DNA from 2 places in the Mesorhizobium sp. M0052 genome. Region 2 is predicted to be linked to the other one. Evidence: riboswitches for the same ligand, from Rfam matches in the RefSeq annotation. Region 2 holds a riboswitch; the other holds the start of a gene.
What was found. Region 2 has a riboswitch for cobalamin ahead of NKJ77_RS12580 (DUF1636 family protein). Riboswitches for the same ligand answer to the same signal wherever they lie in the genome.
Positions count from the first base shown of each region.

Region 1 (4,538 bases), on a different contig from region 2:
GGTTTCACGGTCTGCCCAGCCCTTCCTAAGTGCGTCTAAATCACTCGGCCTATGCTTGGCAAGACAAAGACCCGCGAACACAACGCCTGCGTCGGCGACCGTTGCGGCGAAGTCGACCGGCTCAAGCCTCGATTTCGAGCGCCGACAGCGGTTTCGAGCAGCAGGCAAGGATGAAACCGTCATCGATCTCGTGGTCGAGGATGCCGCCATTGTGGCTCATCTCGACTTCGCCGCAGACCTTCTTCACCTTGCAGGTGCCGCACAGGCCGAACTCGCAGGCGGCGGGAATCCGCACGCCCGAGCTGCGCGCGGTCTGCAGCACGGTCTGGCCGGCGACGCATTCGGCATCGACCTCCGAAAGCGAGAAGCGGATCGGCGTCACGGCTTCGACAGGTGCAGCGATGCCGTCCTCGACCGGGGAGGCAAACGGCGCCGGAATTTCCTCCATCACAGGCGCGGCAAAGCTCTCCTGATGGTATTTCGTCATGTCGAAGCCGGCGGCATCCAGCATGCCGCGCACGGCGCGCATGAACGGATCGGGGCCGCAGCAGAAGATTTCGCGCTCGCGGAAATCCGGAGCCAGCAAGGGCAGCCGGATCGCGTCGATGCGCCCCATATGACCGTACCAGCCCTCGCGGCTGGAACGTTCCTCGATCATGAAGCCGAGCGACAGGCCGGGCATATGGCCGCCGAGCAGTTCGAGTTCCTTGCGGAAGATGATCTCTTCGGCACGCCGCGCGCAGTTGACGAAACCGACATCGGTCCATGGCGCGCAGTCGTTCAGCCAGCGCAGCATCGACATCATCGGCGTCACGCCGGAGCCGGCGGAAATGAACAGGTATTTGGCCGCCGGGTGGCTGTGCAACGAGAAGTCGCCGGCCGGTCCGTAGGCCTTGACATGCGAACCGGGCACCAGATGGTCGAACATCCAGCGCGTGCCGATGCTGCCGGCCTGCGCCTTGACCGTCACCGCGATCGAAAACGGCCGCGATGGCGACGACGACAGCGTATAGGTGCGCATCAGTGGCCCGTCCGGTGTCGGCAGTTCCAGCGTCAAGAACTGGCCCGGCTTGTAGCGGAACCAGGTCTGGTTGTCGGAGCGGAAGGTGAAGGTCTTGACGTCGGGCGCCTCGTCGCTGACGCCGGTCACTTCCAGCACCTGCAGCCTGTCGTTCCACGGCGCCATCTGGTCAAGATGGCGATAGAGCCCAAGATCCGTCATCGCATCATCCTCCGGTCCTTCCTCGCCTGCTCCAGCTCACGCGACGCTGCGCAGCGCCGGCCGGCCGCCTTCGGCAAGGCGCGGGCCGATGAAGGCCGCGTACCATTCGACGAACTGGATCACGCCGCCCTCATGCAGCTCCGAATAGGGGCCGGGCTCATAGGCCGGCGACAGGATGCCGAAGGCGTTTTCCTCGACGATGCGGCGGTCCTGGTCGTTGGTCTCGGTCCAGACGTGGGTGAGCTCTTCAAGGTTGTAGTCGACGCCCTCGACCGCATCCTTGTGCACCAGCCACTTGGTCGTCACCGCGGTTTCGGTGGCGCTGATCGGCAGCACCCGGAAGGTGACCGCATGGTCGATCAGGATGTGGTTCCAGGTCGTCGGATAGTGGTAGTGCATTAAGGTGCCGATGCGGTCGGCGGCAACAGTGTCGGACAGGTTCTTCGTCACCGCGCGCTTTCCCGACATCGTGTAGCTGACGGCATCGCGCAGCAGCGGCGCGCGGGTGGCGCGGTATTGCCCGGCCGGATCGATGCGGAACTTGCTCGGCAGGCCCGCCGCCTCACATTTCGCCCAGTGCGCCAGCATCTCCGGATCGCTGTCGGCGCCCTGCACGCCGGTCACCGTCGGCGCTTCGGGGAATGTCTTGCACAGCTCCGGATGATTGCCGGCGCAGTGATAGCATTCGCGGTTGTTTTCCCAGACCAGCTTCCAGTTGCCCTTCTCGATGATGGTGCTCTCGAATGCGACCTTGGCTTCATTCAGCCTGTGCGGCTTGAGGTAGGGCTCTATCATGGCGCGCATCGGCGCAAAGTCGGCAGGTTCTTTCGCCAGGCAGATGAAGATGTAACCGCCGACGCTCTCGCAAGCGACGGGCTTCAGGCCGAACTGGCTCTTGTCGAAACCGTCGGCCATCTGGCGGGCAAACAGCAGCCGGCCGTCAAGCTCGTAGGTCCACTGGTGATAAGGGCAGACAAGCTTTGCCGCCATCCCCTTCTCAGTGTTGCAGACACGGCTGCCGCGATGGCGGCAGGAATTGTGGAAGGCGTTGATGTTGCCCTTCTGGTCGCGGACCAGCACCACCGGATAACCGCCGATCTGCACGGTGATATAGCTGCCGGGCTTCGGCAGTTCGCAATCATGGCCGATGAACAGCCAGTCGCGATACCAGATAAGCTCCATGTCGAGCTTGAAATAGTCCGGGTCGGTGTAGAAGGGCTGTTCCAGCGAAAAGCCTTGCTTGCGGCCGTTCAGGAGCCTCAGCATGTCGTTGCGCGTATCCATAGTTCTGTCCTCGTGGTTTAAGGACTGAACTTGGTGGTGATGGAGGAAGGATCGGACGCAGGCCGGCGCGGCGCCGGACATGCACTATCCACCTCTTGACCGCCCACCGCGATCAGTCGAGTCTAGGCATCTCGGGCTGGTTTCCGGGCTCTGGAGTTGTCCTTGCGGACCATCGCGACACCTTCCCAGGCTGCTGCCCAGTGGTCTCCCGTTGCGACTTCAACTCCACCACCGTTGCGGGGGCAGCGCCGGATTCTGACCGGCTTCCCAATTCTCCGCTGCGTCGTCACGAAGCGGCACCTGAGATGCGATCATCTAATCACGGCAGCGATCGCGACGTCGGCATGAAAGCGACATCATATCCATGCGGCGCGACACGCGCGGCATACGCCCCGCCGACCACCGAAGGGCTGAGATCCTGTCTTGCGGCGCTATCATCGCCGAATCGCTGCGGATCCAGTTCCGATCGGGGGCAAAAAGGGCTCAACGGTATCGAAAAGTTACTAGCAATCTCTAATCGAACCGAACGGTTCGTTTCTGTTGACAATGCGTGCAGGATGGTGTGAACGACGGCCCGGAAACCGACACCGGAGCGAACCACTCGGTTCGACATAAGCAACTGAAAACAATGCGATAAATGACCATAGAGGAACTTCCTGGCACAATTTCAAGGTGCAGGACCGTGGTCCACACGGAACAACTTCGTGATTGGAAACCAGCCTATGGCTTTCCCACATCGGGGCTGTCCGAACGACGCGAATTCCTCCCAAGACACGCCGCTAGACGGACAGACAAACTGGAGTACTAAAAATGAAAAAGATCATCCTCACTGCCGCAGCCGTTTTGGCGATCACCGGCAGCGCCTTCGCCGGTAGCGACAATTACGGTTCCAATGGTGCGAACCAGCCAGCCGTCTCGGTCGACAGCTCGTATACGGCTTCCATTCAGAAGCCGGCGCACGCTGACAAGCAGCCTGTCGTTCAGGGCGCCGACCGCGACCTCTACGGCAATCGCTGATCCCGACCAAAGAAGGGCGGCTAACCCGTCGCTCTCGGGATCCCAAAAAATTCAGGAGTATTTGAAATGAAAAAGATCATCCTTGCTGCCGCCGCCGTTTTGGCCATCTCCGGCAGCGCTTTCGCCGGCAGCGACAACTACGGTTCGAACGGCGCCAACCAGCCTGCGATTACGTCGACCGATAGTGGCCATACGGCTTCGGTTGAGAAGTCGGCTCCAGCCGAGCAGGCGCCTGCCCACGGTGCCGACCGTAACCTTTTCGGCCGCTAAAAGCCGGTTTCCAGCACGTGGCGGGCTTATCCGCTGCAGCTGGCGGCATCAGAAAAATTCAGGAGACTAAAATGAAGAAGATCGTTCTTGCCACCGCAGCCGTTCTGGCTGTTTCGAGCGCTGCCTTTGCCGGCAGCGACAATTATGGCTCCAATGGCGCCAACCAGCCGGCCGCTGCCGTCGACACCACCCGCACTTCGTCGACCGGCACCAAGTCGGCGGTCTACAAGCTGCTGAACTCGTCGAACGACCAACAGAAGTTCGTTCCTCAGAGCAGCGACAGGGATCGGTTCGGCAACAACTAACAGCCGAAGCTTAAAAAAGAGCGGCGGGCCTGGCCCGCCGCTCTTTTTTCATGCCTGTACGACGCAGCTATCTCAAGCCGCCTTCACTTCCACCGGCTTGAGCGAGAAGGAGTGCCCATCGGCGTCGAAGATGTGCAGGTCCCCGGCATCCGCGGTCAGTCGCAGCTTTGCCCCGCGCTTGACCTCGACATTGCCGGGCAGCTTGGTCACCAACGGCAGGTCAGCGCGGCCGATATCGACATAGACAAGCTGCACCTCGCCGAGTTGCTCGACATAGTCCACCACGCCCTCGAAAAGATATTCCGCGCCGGTGGCGGCCGACAGATCCTCCGGCCGCACGCCGAAGCTGACTGCCGCACCCTTTGCTGACGCCGGCGTTGCGATCGGCACCGTTGCCTTGCGGCCGCCGACATGGCTGACGATTGTCGGGTTGCCCGTCC
Region 1 covers NZ_JAMYUS010000011.1:28,522-33,059, reverse strand. The annotation lists gene NKJ77_RS16480 (FAD-binding oxidoreductase) at 122-1,222, opposite strand; gene NKJ77_RS16475 (aromatic ring-hydroxylating oxygenase subunit alpha) at 1,259-2,506, opposite strand; cobalamin riboswitch at 2,624-2,825, opposite strand; gene NKJ77_RS16470 (DUF680 domain-containing protein) at 3,317-3,523, shown strand; gene NKJ77_RS16465 (DUF680 domain-containing protein) at 3,590-3,793, shown strand; gene NKJ77_RS16460 (DUF680 domain-containing protein) at 3,865-4,098, shown strand; gene NKJ77_RS16455 (ABC transporter ATP-binding protein) at 4,171-4,538, opposite strand, start outside.
Region 1: it holds a riboswitch for cobalamin, as region 2 does, so the genes downstream of both, NKJ77_RS16475 (aromatic ring-hydroxylating oxygenase subunit alpha) here and NKJ77_RS12580 (DUF1636 family protein) in region 2, are expected to answer to the same signal.

Region 2 (4,538 bases):
GTTCCTGCCGGTCGAGACCTACCCACTGATGCGCTGGCGCATGCAGCGCGCTGAAAGCGGCGACGAAATGTATCTGGGCCTCGCCAAATGGGGCCGCGAGCACGCCGCCTATATCGAAGAGATCTACCGCGCGGTCGCCGAGCGCGGCCCGATTGCCGCTTCGGCACTGGAGGGCCAGAAAGGTTCGGGCGGCTGGTGGGGCTGGAGCCACGCCAAGCACGCCTTCGAATGGCTCTTCTGGGCCGGACGCATCACCACGGCGCACCGCCGTGGCTTCGAGCGTTTCTACGACCTGCCCGAGCGCGTGCTGCCGCAGGCGATCCTCGACCTGCCGGTGCCGGCGGCCGAGGACGCGCACCGCGAATTGCTGCGCATTTCCGCCCGCGCCCACGGCATCGCGACGTCGGGTGACCTGCGCGATTATTTCCGCTTGTCGCCGGCCGACATGAAGGGCCGGTTGGAGGAACTGGTCGAGATGGGCGAGTTGCTGCCGGTAAACGTCGAAGGTTGGGACAAGCCGGCTTACCTCTATAGGGACGCCCGCCTGCCGCGAAAGATCGAGGCCCGCGCCTTGCTGGCCCCCTTCGATCCGGTGGTCTTCGAGCGCGCGCGCACCGAGCGTCTCTTCGATTTCCGCTACCGCATCGAGATCTACACCCCGGCCGACAAGCGGCAATATGGCTATTACGTGCTGCCTTTCTTGCTCGGCGACAAGATCGTCGCCCGCGTCGACCTCAAGGCCGACCGGCCTGCGAGTGTCTTACGCGTCCACGCCGCCTATGCCGAAGCAGGCGCACCGCCTGAGACCACCGCGCAGCTTTTCGAGGAACTAAAGGCGATGCAGGGCTGGCTTGGCCTTGAGCGCATCGAAGTGACGCCGGCCGGCAATCTGGGGCCGGCATTGGCTAGCGAGAGAGATGGCCAACCCTTGCAGCGTCTGTCATAGACGCCTCAATAAGCCTCGTAGGTTGTGCAATGGCATCGGACAAAGTGCTCGACATGATCCATGGCGCCCTCATTGCGCATGGAATAGATGCAGTCCGCAGAGATAGGGACGTCATGCTCCAATCGAAGCAGCTTCGGTTTGAGGCTGAGGTGTTCGAGACGAGTTCTGACCGGCTGGTCCTGGAAATCTACATTTTTTCTCCGCTGCTTGATGTTCAGCCGGTCATTGAATCCTTTGCTGGCTTCGGCGACACGCGCGAACAGGAACTGAACCAGGCGTTTGAAAAGTTTCTCCGTGGTGTTTTCCATGTGGCCATTGAGGGACTGGCCGATCACGTCTGCGAGAACATGCAGGCCGAAATAGAGCTTTGGCAGCGAAGCAGCGCCAGTTGGAAGATCTGGCGAAAAGATGCCCGCTGGAAAATCTATAGCGGCCCGGTCATTTCCCAGGCCACAACCGAGCTATGCTCGCTGACACCAGGCTATCCAGCATTCTATGCCAAGCTGGAAAAGCTGTTCACAGCTTCGGTACCCCCCGGAAGCCATTTTGTCCGGACCTTTCTGGCAGGCTTGAAGGGCACGCTGATTAGTGCCGAAGTCCTTCTGGACAACGCGGTTTGGCATGAGGGACAGAATCTGGCTGTCGGTCATGACTGGGACTATAGCGATGGCTATCAAGCTATCCGACAGGTCATCCTGGCACTGCCGGAAGCCGGGACATGACAGCCCCTGCCGACATCGCCATGTCGTAGCCGTGCGTTGACACCGCTGCCTGCAAAAGCCTAAATCCGCTCCAGACGGTCCCCTGCCCGCAACGGCAAGGGCCAAGAGGGAATGCGGTGCGGGACGAAAAAATCCCAAATCCGCGGCTGTCCCCGCAACTGTAAGCGAAGAGCCAAGGCCGAAAGCCACTGGGTAACACCGGGAAGGCGGCTAACCAAGGCAATGACTCGCGAGCCAGGAGACCTGCCGTCTGAGACAAAGTATCCGATCGCCTGGCGGGTTTCCGGGCAAGGAGCACGGTTTTTGGACCAGAACAGCAGTTTTTCGGCTGGCACAGCGGACATTGCGTCCGGCGACAACGACGCCCTGACCGGCGTGACCGTCATCGTCTGCGCCTCCTGCCGCGATGAGACCGGTTCCGACGCCCATCCGCGCGCCGGCGAATTGCTGGCTGAGGACACACGCCGCGCCGCTGCCGGCGATATCCGGGTCCGCACCGCCGAATGTCTCGGCAATTGCAAGCGCCGCCTCAGCGCCGCGATCCTGCGCGATGGCTGCTGGAGCTATGTCTTCGGCGATCTGACCGCAACCAGCGGCGCCGACCTCGTTACCGGCGCAAAGCTCTTCGCGACTTCGGCCGACGGCCTCATCCCGTGGCGCGGCCGGCCCGATAGCCTCAAGCGCGGCCTCGTTGCCCGCATCCCACCCCTCGACATGCTGAAGGACTGACGATGAACGCTTCAAACCCGGCCGCCAACCTCTCCCGTGTTCCCTGCACTGTCGTTACAGGCTTCCTCGGCGCCGGCAAGACGACGCTGGTCCGCCATCTCCTGGAAAATGCCGGCGGCAAGCGCATCGCCATCATCGTCAACGAGTTCGGCGACATCGGCATCGACGGCGAGATTCTCAAGGGCTGCGGCATCGACACCTGCCCGGAGGAAAACATCGTGGAACTGGCCAATGGCTGCATCTGCTGCACCGTCGCCGACGATTTCGTGCCCGCGCTCGACAAGATCCTCGCACTGACGCCGAAGGTCGACCACATCCTGATCGAGACCTCGGGCCTGGCTCTGCCCAAGCCGCTGGTCCAGGCATTCCAGTGGCCGAGTGTGAAAAGCCGGGTAACCGTCGACGGCGTCATCGCCGTGGTCGACGGCCCGGCGCTGGCTGAGGGACGCGTTGCCCACGATATGGACGCCCTGCAGGCTCAGCGCGCTCAGGACGAAACGCTCGACCACGACGATCCGGTCGAAGAAGTCTTCGAGGACCAGATCGCCTGCGCCGACCTGATCATCCTGTCGAAAAGCGATTTGATGGATTCAGCCGGTTCGGCCCGCGCCAACGCCATCATCAATGAGCATTCCGCTCGCGCGGTAAAAATCGTGCCGACTGCGCATGGCAAGGTCGACCCGTCGGTGCTGCTTGGCCTCGGTCTCGCCGTCGAAGACGACATCGAGAACCGCAAGTCGCATCACGACGGCGCTTTCGATCATGAGCATGACGATTTCGACACCTTCATCGTCGACATCCCCTCGATCGCCAATCCCGACGACCTGGCCAAGCGCGTCGCCACCGCCGCCGAACAGGAAAACGTGTTGCGTGTAAAAGGCTTCGTCGATGTCGGCGGCAAGCCGATGCGGCTTTTGCTGCAGGCCGTCGGCCCACGCGTCAACCATTACTATGACCGCGCCTGGACGGCCGAGGACGATCGCCGCTCGCGGCTCGTCGTCATTGGCCTGAAGGGGCTGAACCGTCCGGCGATCGAGCGTATACTCGCCGGTTGATCTCAGGCACGAGCCGCGATGCATATACTCGCCACGACCTCCGCCTCGCTCGACGATCTCGCCGAGCCAGTTGATCTCCGGCAGACGCCGGCGGATATCGTGGCGCTGTCCTTTACCGACAGCGACCTTGCCGGACTGGCGGCGGCGTGGAAGGCGGACGCCGGCCGCCTGCCCTCGATGCGGCTGGCGGCACTGCGCGACTTGCGCCACCCGATGTCCGTCGACCTCTGGGTCGACAGCGTCGCCCGCCACGCCAAGATCATCCTGGTGCGCATCCTCGGTGGCTATGACTGGTGGCGCTATGGCTGCGACCAGCTTGCCGCGACTGCCCGTGCGAACGGCATCAAGCTGGCGCTGCTGCCTGGTGAAAGCCACGACGAGGATCTCAGGCTGATCGAAGCCTCGACGCTGCCGCGCGAGGAGTTGGACGGCCTGCTTGGCTATTTCCGCGAGGGTGGCCCGGAGAATATGACGGCGCTGGTGCAGCGGCTAGCGGGGTTGGCTGGGTCCGATGTGGCGGCGGCTGAGCCGGTCAGCGTGCCGAAAGCTGGCTACTACGAGCCAGGCCGCGGCGTCGTAGGCAAGTTGGATTTGGCCGATGTCGGCGTTCCTTCACACCCCCCTCTGTCCTGCCGGACATCTCCCCCGCAAGGGGGGAGATCAGCCGGCGCGGACCTCGGCACTTTTTCTGCCCAGCCGATAATAGATTCCTCTGCAACATCCCCGATTGGCGAAAGCTTCGATGACAGCGCAATCTCCCCCCTTGCGGGGGAGATGTCCGGCAGGACAGAGGGGGGTGGGCGGGAACTCGGCGCAGACAACATCAACCCTCCCATCATCCCCATCCTCTTCTACCGCTCGATGCTGCTGGCCGCCGATGTCGCGCCAATCGATGCCCTCTTTGATGCACTCCGCCAGCGCGGCATGAGACCGGTCCCGATCTTCGTCTCCAGCCTCAAAGACCCGACCTCCCTGGCCTTCGTCGAAACTGCTCTGGCCGCGCTCAACCCCGCCGCCATCATCACCGCAACCGCCTTCGCCTCCGGCGCCGAACCCGGCGTCCAAACCCTGTTCGACCGTGCCGGC
Region 2 covers NZ_JAMYUS010000008.1:36,094-40,631, reverse strand. The annotation lists gene NKJ77_RS12590 (winged helix-turn-helix domain-containing protein) at 1-946, shown strand, start outside; gene NKJ77_RS12585 (DUF6348 family protein) at 976-1,668, shown strand; cobalamin riboswitch at 1,727-1,933, shown strand; gene NKJ77_RS12580 (DUF1636 family protein) at 1,972-2,397, shown strand; gene cobW (cobalamin biosynthesis protein CobW) at 2,400-3,452, shown strand; gene cobN (cobaltochelatase subunit CobN) at 3,471-4,538, shown strand, end outside.